Regions from separate parts of the Microbispora sp. NBRC 16548 genome, predicted to be linked through region 2. Evidence: riboswitches for the same ligand, from Rfam matches in the RefSeq annotation. Region 2 holds a riboswitch; each other region holds the start of a gene.

Region 1 (3,266 bases), on a different contig from region 2:
TGGGTATTCCCGAGGTCGTCTACCGAGGTGACAGTCTCGCCTCGGACCTTGATCGTGCCGGTCTCACCGAAGAGGATCTACTTCTTCTCGCGGAGCTGGCCAAGGGCGTGACCGCCGACCGGGTGGGTCGCAGTCTCGACGTCAGCGGACGCACCGTGCGGCGTCGGCTGCGGTGCATCTGCGACCGGATCGGCGTCGCGACCGCGATCGAGGCCGTCGCCTGGGCGGCACGCCGCCGCCTCATCTGACCGCCTTCGCTCTGCGGGGGAAGGGCCCGGCGCCCTCTGCGGAGGAGGGGCTCAGTCGGCGACGCGCACCGCTCCCGCGAACGGCCGTCCGGCGATCTTCGCGATGTGGACGACGTCTCCCGTCTGCGGCGCGTGGATCATGTAGCCATTGCCGATGTAGATGCCCACGTGATGCAGGTCGGGGTAGAAGAACACCAGGTCGCCGGGTCGGAGCTGGTCACGGGGGATGTGCGTGCCGGCCGTCCACTGGTCGCCCGTGTAGTGGGGCAGGCTGATGCCGACGGACTGGTAGGCCGCCATGACCAGGCCGGAGCAGTCGAAGGAGCCGGGCCCCTCGGCGCCCCACACGTACGGCTTGAGCTGCTGCCTGAGGGCCCAGCGCGCCGCCTGGGCGGCCTTGCCGTCACCGATGATGGGGAACGACGTCCTCGTCCGCGTCTCGCGGCCGATCGTCTGGGAGACCTGCCGATAGAGGCTGCTCTCGGTCTTCTTGATCAGCTTTGTGATCTTGTCGCGCCGCGAGTCGAGGCCGCTGAGGAGCTTCTTGACCTCGGCCTGCCGCGCGGAGGCGCTCTCCCTGGCCCGTGCGGCGGCGTCCATGGCCTTGGTGACCTCGGCGACCTCCTGGCTCTGCTGCAGCTCCAGCGCGTACGTCGTGGAGGCCTGGTCCAGGTAGCGCCGGGGGTCGGCGTCGCTGTCGATGAGCACGAGCGCGTTGCCGAGCCCGTTGGTCATGTAGGAGTGCTGCGCGAGAGCGCTCGCCTTCTGCCGGCGGACCTCGAGCTCGGCCTCGCTCTTGGCGAGGTTCTTCTTGGCGAGGTCGGCGGACCGCTCGGCCGCCTTCAGGCGCACGCGCTCGCCGTTGTACTGCTCGCTGAGGGTCTCGATCTCGGTGTAGAGGTTCTCGACCTGCGCCGTGAGTTCCTTGAGGCTCGGCTTGGGGTCGGCGGTGGCGCGGACCACCGGGGCGCCGAACGTGATCGCGCTGATCGCGACGCCGACGAACGCCAGACGGCGGATGGCACCCGGACCGGCCGTGCCGGATCCGGACCGTCGGCCACGGGCGTGCCTGCCCGCCGGCCGTCCTCCACGCGTGCGCAACCGAGCTCCTCTCCCACGTGTGCTCCGCGGCGGGCCCGTCGTCGGGACGGGGCCGTACGGCGGAGCACTTCTGAGCGCCTACCGGGTTAGCTGACGGGTTCGGGCCGGAGTAGCCCTACCTTGGTGGATTCACCCCTTGACGATCTGAGATCGAACCGATCCTGATCCTGCAGTTGGGTCCCCGGCTCCCCTTCGCACTCGGTGCTTCGAAGATTCGGCGCCCGGTCGCCGTGAGCGCTCACGATGACCGGCATCGTCGCTGGACGATAGTGCACGGCGAGTTCTTGCTCAACCAGAACTCCGAAACCCGTCTACGTTTGACAACCAAATGATCACGGTCGGGTCACGAGCTCGGTAGTGATGCGTCCGCGTTCACGTGTGTTTGGAGCGATCCGAGAGTTTCGATGTGCGGCTCGGACGGCTGGAAAAAGTGGGACGAACCTGGATGGTCGCCTCAGGGTGCGGGCGTGCATCCGTCCGTATCCTGGCGGCTACGGACGGTCAAACCTCATGTCAGTTGTGGCGTTTGGGAATGACCGTTATCCGTGGGGGACGCTCCGTGCCGACCGCGTGGGATCGGCCGCGTGGGATCGGCCGCGCTCCGGCTAGGCTGGCCGGTCATGGAGCAGGTCGCCGCGCAGACATCCAGTGAGTCGGGTGCCACGGCCGTGACGGTGCGCCGGGCCAGGACGCCGGACGTCCGGGCGATCCGGCGCCTCGTCGACGCGTACTCGGGTGTCGGTCCCCGCCTGCTCAAGAAGAGCACGGTCACGCTGTACGAGGACGTCCAGGAGTTCTGGGTGGCCGAGACGGACGGGCAGGTCGTCGGCTGCGGCGCGCTGCACGTGCTGTGGGAGGACCTGGCCGAGATCAGAACGGTTGCGGTGGACCCCGCGGCGCGCCGCGGAGGCATCGGCCATCGAATCGTCGGCGCGCTCATCGAGACCGCCAGGGACCTCGGCGTGCGGAGGGTCTTCTGCCTCACGTTCGCGGTGGAGTTCTTCGCCAGGCACGGCTTCAGGCCCATCCAGGGCACCCCGGTCTCCCAGGAGGTGTACGCGGAACTGCTCGCGTCGTACGACGAGGGTGTCGCCGAGTTTCTCGACCTGGAGCACGTCAAGCCGAACACGCTGGGGAACACCCGGATGTTGCTGCACCTCGACCGCCATTGATCACGATTGATGAGCATTGATCGATGATCTTGACGGTGGTTGTCGACTACTGCAAAGGTGACTGTTGATACACCTGTCGCTACTTTTGGCAATATCAGCGTGTGCTACAGACGTTCGGCGCATGCGTCTTCGAAACGAGGTGACACGGTGAGCACCGGACAGCCGCCGTACCCCCAGGACGAGTCGGACGGAACGCCACCGCCGCCATCGAACTCCGGGTACAACACGGACAGACAGCCCCAGGACTACGACCCCGACGTCACGGTCGTCAGCTACCGCCACTCGGGACAGCACACGGGCCCGCAGCAGCCGCCCGGCCACGACCCCGCGCAGGGCGGCTACGGCCAGCAGCAGGGCTACGCCGCCCAGCAGGGGTACGGTCAGCCGGCTCCGCAGCAGCAGGGCTATGGCCAGGAGGCCGCCCAGCAGCAGGGCTACGGGCAGCAGCAGTACGGCCAGCAGAGCTATGGCGCCCAGCAGGGTCAGCAGGGATACGGCCAGACCGGCCCGCAGCAGGGTTACGCCCAGCAGGGTTATGGCCAGACCGGCCCGCAGCAGGGCTACGGCGCCCAGCAGGGCCAGCAGCAGTACGGCCAGCAGGGCTACGGCGCGCAGCAGGGCCAGCAGCAGCAGTATGGCCAGCCGTCCCAGGGCGGCTACGGCCAGCAGACCGGCCCCCAGGACTACGGCCAGCAGCAGGGCTACGGGCAGCAGCAGGGTTACGGCCAGACCGGCCCGCAGCAGG
Region 2 (3,266 bases):
GCGACGGCCACAAATGGCTGAACCTCCCGTACGACTCGGGCTTCGCGTTCTGCGCCCGGCCCGCCGTGCACACGGCGGCGATGTCCTACGCCGCCCCTTACCTGGTCGGTTCGGGCGGCGTCCCGGTGGGAGCGGACCTCACCGCCGAATCCTCGCGCCGGGCCCGCGGGTTCGCCGTGTGGGCGGGACTGCGGGAACTGGGCCGGGACGGGGTCGCGGCACTGGTCGGCCGCTGCTGCGCCCTTGCCCGCCGGTTCGCCGAGGGCCTGGCCTCCGCCGGGTTCGAGGTGGCCAACGAGGTGGTCCTCAACCAGGTGCTGGTGGGCTTCGGCGACGACGCGCGCACCGACAGGGTGGTCGCGGCGGTGCAGGCGGACGGCACCTGCTGGGCGGGCGGCACGACCTGGCGGGGACGGCGGCTGATGCGGATCTCGGTGTCGAACGCCACCACGACCGAGGCGGACGTGGACCGGTCGGTCGCCGCGATCACCCGCCTCGCCACCTGACAGATGCCGACTACTCTCGGCGCGGCTGACTAACGGTGCGATAGGTGTCGGGCACGGCTAGAACGTCGTCTCCGATCCTGATGTCCCAGTCGCCCCAGTGGATGAACGTCCCGGGCTGGGCCGGGGTGGCGGTCAACGTTCCGTCGTTGCCGACGAGCTTGCGAAGGACTCGCGTTTCGTCCCAAGGCCCGTCACGGGCCACGCACGATTCACGGACGGGCGTCGTCCCGCAGGCGGCGCTCCCGCCTGCCGCGGGCGAGTTCGGTGCCCAGGGCGTCCAGGCGCTGGTTCCAGAAGCGGCGGAAGTGGTCGAGCCAGGTGTCGACCTCGCGCAGCGGCGCGGGGTCGACGGCGTACAGGCGCCGGGTGCCCTCGGCCCGGACCGTCGCGAAGCCGCTTTCCCGCAGCACGCGCAGGTGCTGGGACACCCCGGGCTGGGAGATCCCGAACTCCTCCTGCACGATCGCGCCGATCTCCCCGGCGGAGCGCTCTCCCTCGGCGAGCAGTTCCAGGATCCGGCGGCGCACCGGATCGCCGAGGACGTCGAACGCGTGCATGCCGCCAGGCTCGCAGCTCACGCTTATATAGGTCAATTTGGCGGGAGCCGGACGCTCTCGGCGGGGACGGCGAAGCGCGCCGGGATCACCGGCGCGCTTCGGGGCCGTCGTCCGTCAGGAGGAGGCTGAGGCAGAGGCGGATGCGTCCCCGGGATACATCGGGTAGCCATATCCGGCCACCTGCCAGGTGGGACGGGTGCGGGCCTCGACGGCACCGCCGTCGCCGGTGTTGCCCTCGATTGTCCGGATCGTGCCGTCGCCGTTGTCCTTGACGACGAACCCGACGTGCTGGACGTCGTCGATGTCCTTGCTGCCGTTCCAGTTGAAGAACACCACCGCGCCTGGCTTGGGCGTGCGGCCCCAGCGGCCGTGGTCGGCGAACCAGCGGGCGTGCTCCACGGTGTAGGCGTCGGAGCCCATGACCGGACCGATGCCGAGCTGCTGTCCCACCCACGAGACGAACATGTCGCACCAGGCCGCGTTCAGGTAGCCCTTGAGCGTGCCGCCGTCGCGGGCGAGCGTCTCGCGGGCGCGGGGAGTGGACATGTACCACTGCTGGAACTTGGTCCCGCCGCCGTTGGCGTTCTCGCTGATCCCGACCTGGCTCCTGGCCAGGGTCAGCACGTCGGTCGCGCTGACCTTGGGCAGCGTGGAGGCGATCTCGGACATGGACTTCGCGGCCGCCGGGCCCTTGCCGGTGGCCGGGTTGTCCGCGTGCGCGGCCGGCGACGCGATCAGCACCGCCGAGGCCAGTGCCCCGCCCGCGAGGGCAGCGCGAAGACAGGTGTTGAGGACGTGCATGGTGGGGCGTACTCCCTTACTTCCATGCCGCCTACCGGGTTAGCTGACGGGTTCGGGCTGGAAGTCGCCCTACGGCACGCATGCCGATTCACCCCAGGAGAGGTGGGTCCCCGGCTCCGCGCGGACGCGGACTCGGCGGCCGGGCGGCAGGCCGGGATCGGCCGGCCGCGTCGGTCTGAGGAGGGCTTCTTGACCATTGAGATGAGCAAGTGCGCCCTGAGCTGCCTAAAACGTAATAGACCAGGTCAAACCGGTCAAGTTAGAACAACTCAGATTTTACTGGACAGTAGGCAGCGAACCTGGCGCGGACGGGTAGCGGGCGCGCCGCGATCACCGGCGTCAGGAAAATCCGGGCTCACCCGGGCAGGCGTACGGTCACCGTCAGGCCGCCCTCCGGCCGGGCGAGCGCCTCCACCTCGCCGCCGTGCGCCACGGCGATGGCCCGGACGATGGACAGGCCCAGCCCCGCCCCCCGGGCGGAGCGGACGCGGTCGCCGCCGAGCCGGCGGAACGGCTCGAACAGGTCGTCCACCTCGTACGGCGGGACCAGGGGCCCGGTGTTCTCCACCGTCACGCTCACCCCGGCCTCCTCCTCCCGCAACCGGACCCAGACCTCCCCGTCCCGCACGTTGTACTTGATCGCGTTCTCCAGCAGGTTGACCAGGCAGCGTTCGAGGAACAGCGGGTCGCCGTGCGCGACCGCCGGGCACAGGTCCTCGTGGACGACCACCTTCCTGCGGCGCGGCTGCAGGTCGATCTGCTCCATCGCCGTACGGACGACCTGCCGCAGGTCGACCGGCTTGCGGGCCGCCAGCTCCTGCTCCGACTGCGCCAGCATGAGAAGGCCCTCGATCAGCCGCTCGTACCTCGCATTGGTGCCGAGCAGCGTGCGGGCCAGCGCCTTGAGGTCCTCCGACGCCGCCGGCTCCTCCAGCGACACCTCCAGGACCGTACGGTTGACCGCCAGCGGGGTGCGCAGCTCGTGGGAGGCGTTGGCGATGAACCGGCGCTGGGCGTCGAACACCCCGTGCAGCCGGTCGAGCATCGCGTCGAAGGTGTCGGCGAGCCGCTTGACCTCGTCCTGCGGCCCGCGCAGCCCGATCCGCTCGTGCAGCGTGCTCTCCGACAGCCGCTGCGCGGTCTCGGTCACCCGGTCCAGCGGGCGCAGCGCGCGGTCGGCCACCAGGTAGCCCAGCACCACCGCGACGACCCCCACCAGGACCATGACGATCACCGACGACCTGAGCACGTCGGTGAGCACGTCGGCCGCCCCCTGCTCGACGTTGGTGCGCACCCGCTGCGCGAGCATGTCGCTGTCGGGCAGCCTGTCCCCGAACACGGTTTGGGGGGCACCGGTCACCTTCGACGCCACCGCCACCACGAACCGCTGGTTGAGCGCCCG
Region 3 (3,266 bases), on a different contig from region 2:
CGTGAGCCGGCACGCGCGTCGTCCCGGAGAGGACGCCGCCGCCTTCGCGTCCCGCCTCGGCGTACGGCAGGCGGCCGATCCCGCGGCGGAGGCCGGCGCGGCCGAAGCGGGTCTCGCCGTGGTGCTGGAGGACGACGTGCGGGTGAGCGAGGGGGCACAGGTCTACGCCCTGCACCCTGCCCGTCTCGACCCCGCCGTGATCCGCCCTCTCGACGCCTCCGACCTCGTCGGCATGCTCGCCCCCGCGACGCGCTGACCGGCCGGAAATAACGGTTTGCGCGCTCACTGACCGCATGGGAAAGTGAGCGTGCTTCACACAAGTAACAGCGAAGGAATGAAGCCTATGTTCTCGGCGTCCCACAGCGGCCGCCGTCGGCACTGACCGGTACGCCTCCCGCGTCATCGGCTCACTGCCTTCACCGTCTCACGGCGGCCCCACGTGACGGTGCCCTGCGCACCTTCTCCATCCCGTCCGGGATGGCTTCAAATGCGAGTTCACCCTCCGCTCCGCGTGGCGGGCGAACCGTTCCACCTTGTCATTCGTGAGGTCGATATCACCGTGGGCATCGATGTCCAGAGTTTCGCCGTGGCCAACCTTCGCCGTCGTCCCGAAGTCGTCGAGATCGGGGGCTTCGTCCTCGGCGTGGAGCCCGGCACCACCAGCCCGTACGTCAACTACGCGACACCCCTGCCCGGCGCCCGGCCGGGCGGGCGGGACGTCGCGGCGCTGATCGGGGCGTTCCGCGAGCGCGGGCTCAAGCCCCGTCTCGAGTTCGCCCCGGACGCCGCGCCCGCCGTGGAGCCCGCACTTCGCGAGGCGGGGTTCACCGTCGAGGCGGTGCACGACTACCTCGTCTGCATCCCGGCCACGCTGACGAGGCCGCGAACCGCTCTCCCGGTGGAGACGCCGTCGACGGACGAGGACTACACGGCGATCGACGCCGCCCTGTCGGAGGCGTTCAGCGGGGAGTTCGCCTCGTCGCCGGAGGGCGCGGCCCGGCTGCGCCGTACGGAGGAGAGCGGCGGCGCGGTCCGGTTCGTCCGGGCGCCCGGCGGCGGCTGCGCGGGAGCGGCCATGTGCTCCGCTCCGGCCGTGGAGACGTCGGAACTCGCCGGCGTCGGCACCCGCCCCGGCTTCCGTGGGCGGGGCATCGCCGCCGCGGTCACCGCCACGCTCGCCGAGGCGATGCTCGCCAGGGGAGCACGGTCGGTGTGGCTGGAGTACGGCGGCGAGGGATCCCGCCGGGTCTACGAACGCGTGGGCTTCCGGCCGGCCGGCACCCGCCTGTACATGTCGCTCGAAGTCTGACGCGCGCCGCTTGATCGCGCCCGGCGGGGGAGCGCCGCCCGCCGGGCGCGACGGCGTGTCCGGGGGACGGCCGCATGGCCGTGTCGTCTTCGACCCGCCCGCCCGCCGGACGGGCGCTCATGCCCGTACGGCGCTGTGTGGCGCATCTCACCGCGGGCGGCCCGCGACCGTGAGGACCTGCGGAAGCACGGAACGGCGGCGGCCAGAATGATGCCCTTTGCCGGGTTTTTGGTCGTGTCTTACTTGTTATCTATTAAGCTTCCCGTGTGTCTCGCCGGTGAGCGGTCCTCAACCCGAGGACGACCGGCGACCGCCGAATCCCGGAAGTCATCGATCCCGGGAACCGGGGACCCACGTCTCTTGGGGTGAATCCGGACCATCCGGTAGGGCTACTCCTGGCCCGAACCCGTCAGCTAACCCGGTAGGCGGCCAAGGAGAGGAGAGCGCGTGGAGTGTCGGCTCCACCTGCCCACCCGGTCCGCGTCGTGTCGCCGGACCACATGCCCGCCCTGGAACGTCTCCAGGCTTCCGGGGTGATGGCGCGCCCGTGACGGGCTGCCACATTTCCCGTTTCTGATTCCGCCCCGCCGCGGCCGTGTCCTCGGACGGTCATGCCGTCATGCCGCCACGCCCCGCGGGCCGGTTCGTCATGTCTCGAAGCGCGCCATGAGGAGCCTCCGATTTCCACCGATCCGATAGCTCGACAGCTGCTCGACGCCGTCCGCCCCGAACTGGGCTACCGCGAACGAGCAGGGAAACACACGAAGTTCGGCGAGTGGTACGCCGACAACATCGCCAAGGACTCCGACTTCAAGACCGCCCCCTGGTGCGACATGTTCGTCTCCTGGGCGGCGGACCGGGCCGGGGTGCAGGGCCACGTCGGCGAGTTCGCGCTGACCACGCGGCACGCCAAGTGGTTCAAGAAGCACCACGCCTGGAGCGACAAGCCCGAGCCGGGCGCCGTGGTCTTCTTCGACTGGTCGGGGTCCAAGAAGATCGGCGACATCGACCACGTCGGCATCGTCGAGAAGGTCGCCGGCGGGAAGGTCCACACGATCGAGGGCAACGTCGACGGCGTGTGGCTGAAGCGCAAGGTGCGCGACAAAAGCAAGATCGTGGGGTACGGCCTGCCGCGCAAGGTCAAGGTGGCGCCGAAGGCGCCGGTGACGATCCAGCCCGTGGCGGCCGTCAACGCGAGCGTCCAGCGCGCCGCGGCGCCCACCACCAGGAACATGGCGGCCACGCAGGGGAAGTCCCTCGACGTCGTGTGGTCGCCCGGCGACGCCGTCCTGCCGGCCGGTCTGCTGTTCGCGGTGGTCTCCACCGCCGTGACCGGCCTCCGGTTCAAGGCCGCGGCGGCGACGTCCGGCGGACGGCACCGCAAGCGATGACCTCCCACGACGACCCCCACGATCACGTCCCGCCGCCTTCCGGAGCGGCGGATCACCGTGGCATGTCGTCGACTCGGGCCGTGCTAACCCAGCAGGCCCTTCATCTCCCTGATCTCGGCCGAGTCCCTTCATCGCCGACACCTCCGTACGCCCGGGCGTGGTGGGGCCCTGGCTTGTCGTACCCCGTCCCGCGGAACGTTCCGTCAGCTGAACGTGATCCGGAACCGGTAGTTGTCGCCGTAGGTCGAGCCGCGGATGGTGAACGCTGCGCTCCCCGAGCTCACTCGGCCCGAGACCGTCGCCCCGGCGTCGACGGCGTAGAGGAAGGGAGACGTGCCGAGATTACGGCAAGGGACGATGGTCTTCTCTCCGTAGAAGTGGTTGAACGTGGCCCCCTCGGCGCGATGGCTGTCGACCAGCTTGCCGGACCAGGAGGTGCCCGATCGGCCGGTGACCCAGTAGCCGAGCAAGAGGTTCGGGTCGCGTACGTTGCCGCCGAGATCGCGGGCCGACGCGGTGACGACGTGGGCGGAGCCGAATTGGAAAGATCCGACGGCTCCGATGTC

What was found. Region 2 has a riboswitch for cyclic di-AMP ahead of QSK36_RS08580 (CHAP domain-containing protein). Riboswitches for the same ligand answer to the same signal wherever they lie in the genome.
Region 1: another riboswitch for cyclic di-AMP. It lies ahead of QSK36_RS40075 (C40 family peptidase); the one in region 2 lies ahead of QSK36_RS08580 (CHAP domain-containing protein).
Region 3: another riboswitch for cyclic di-AMP. It lies ahead of QSK36_RS30100 (CHAP domain-containing protein); the one in region 2 lies ahead of QSK36_RS08580 (CHAP domain-containing protein).

Annotation. Positions count from the first base shown of each region.
Region 1 is NZ_BSSF01000026.1:3,164-6,429, reverse strand. It holds gene QSK36_RS40080 (helix-turn-helix domain-containing protein) at 1-248, shown strand, start outside; gene QSK36_RS40075 (C40 family peptidase) at 300-1,349, opposite strand; cyclic di-AMP (ydaO/yuaA leader) riboswitch at 1,410-1,563, opposite strand; gene QSK36_RS40070 (amino-acid N-acetyltransferase) at 1,970-2,521, shown strand; gene QSK36_RS40065 (RDD family protein) at 2,669-3,266, shown strand, end outside.
Region 2 is NZ_BSSF01000003.1:160,754-164,019, forward strand. It holds gene QSK36_RS08570 (pyridoxal phosphate-dependent decarboxylase family protein) at 1-506, shown strand, start outside; gene QSK36_RS08575 (ArsR/SmtB family transcription factor) at 716-1,063, opposite strand; gene QSK36_RS08580 (CHAP domain-containing protein) at 1,178-1,864, opposite strand; cyclic di-AMP (ydaO/yuaA leader) riboswitch at 1,879-2,012, opposite strand; gene QSK36_RS08585 (sensor histidine kinase) at 2,220-3,266, opposite strand, start outside.
Region 3 is NZ_BSSF01000012.1:124,337-127,602, reverse strand. It holds gene QSK36_RS30110 (MXAN_6230/SCO0854 family RING domain-containing protein) at 1-256, shown strand, start outside; gene QSK36_RS30105 (GNAT family N-acetyltransferase) at 587-1,309, shown strand; cyclic di-AMP (ydaO/yuaA leader) riboswitch at 1,611-1,753, shown strand; gene QSK36_RS30100 (CHAP domain-containing protein) at 1,921-2,700, shown strand; gene QSK36_RS30095 (hypothetical protein) at 2,904-3,266, opposite strand, start outside.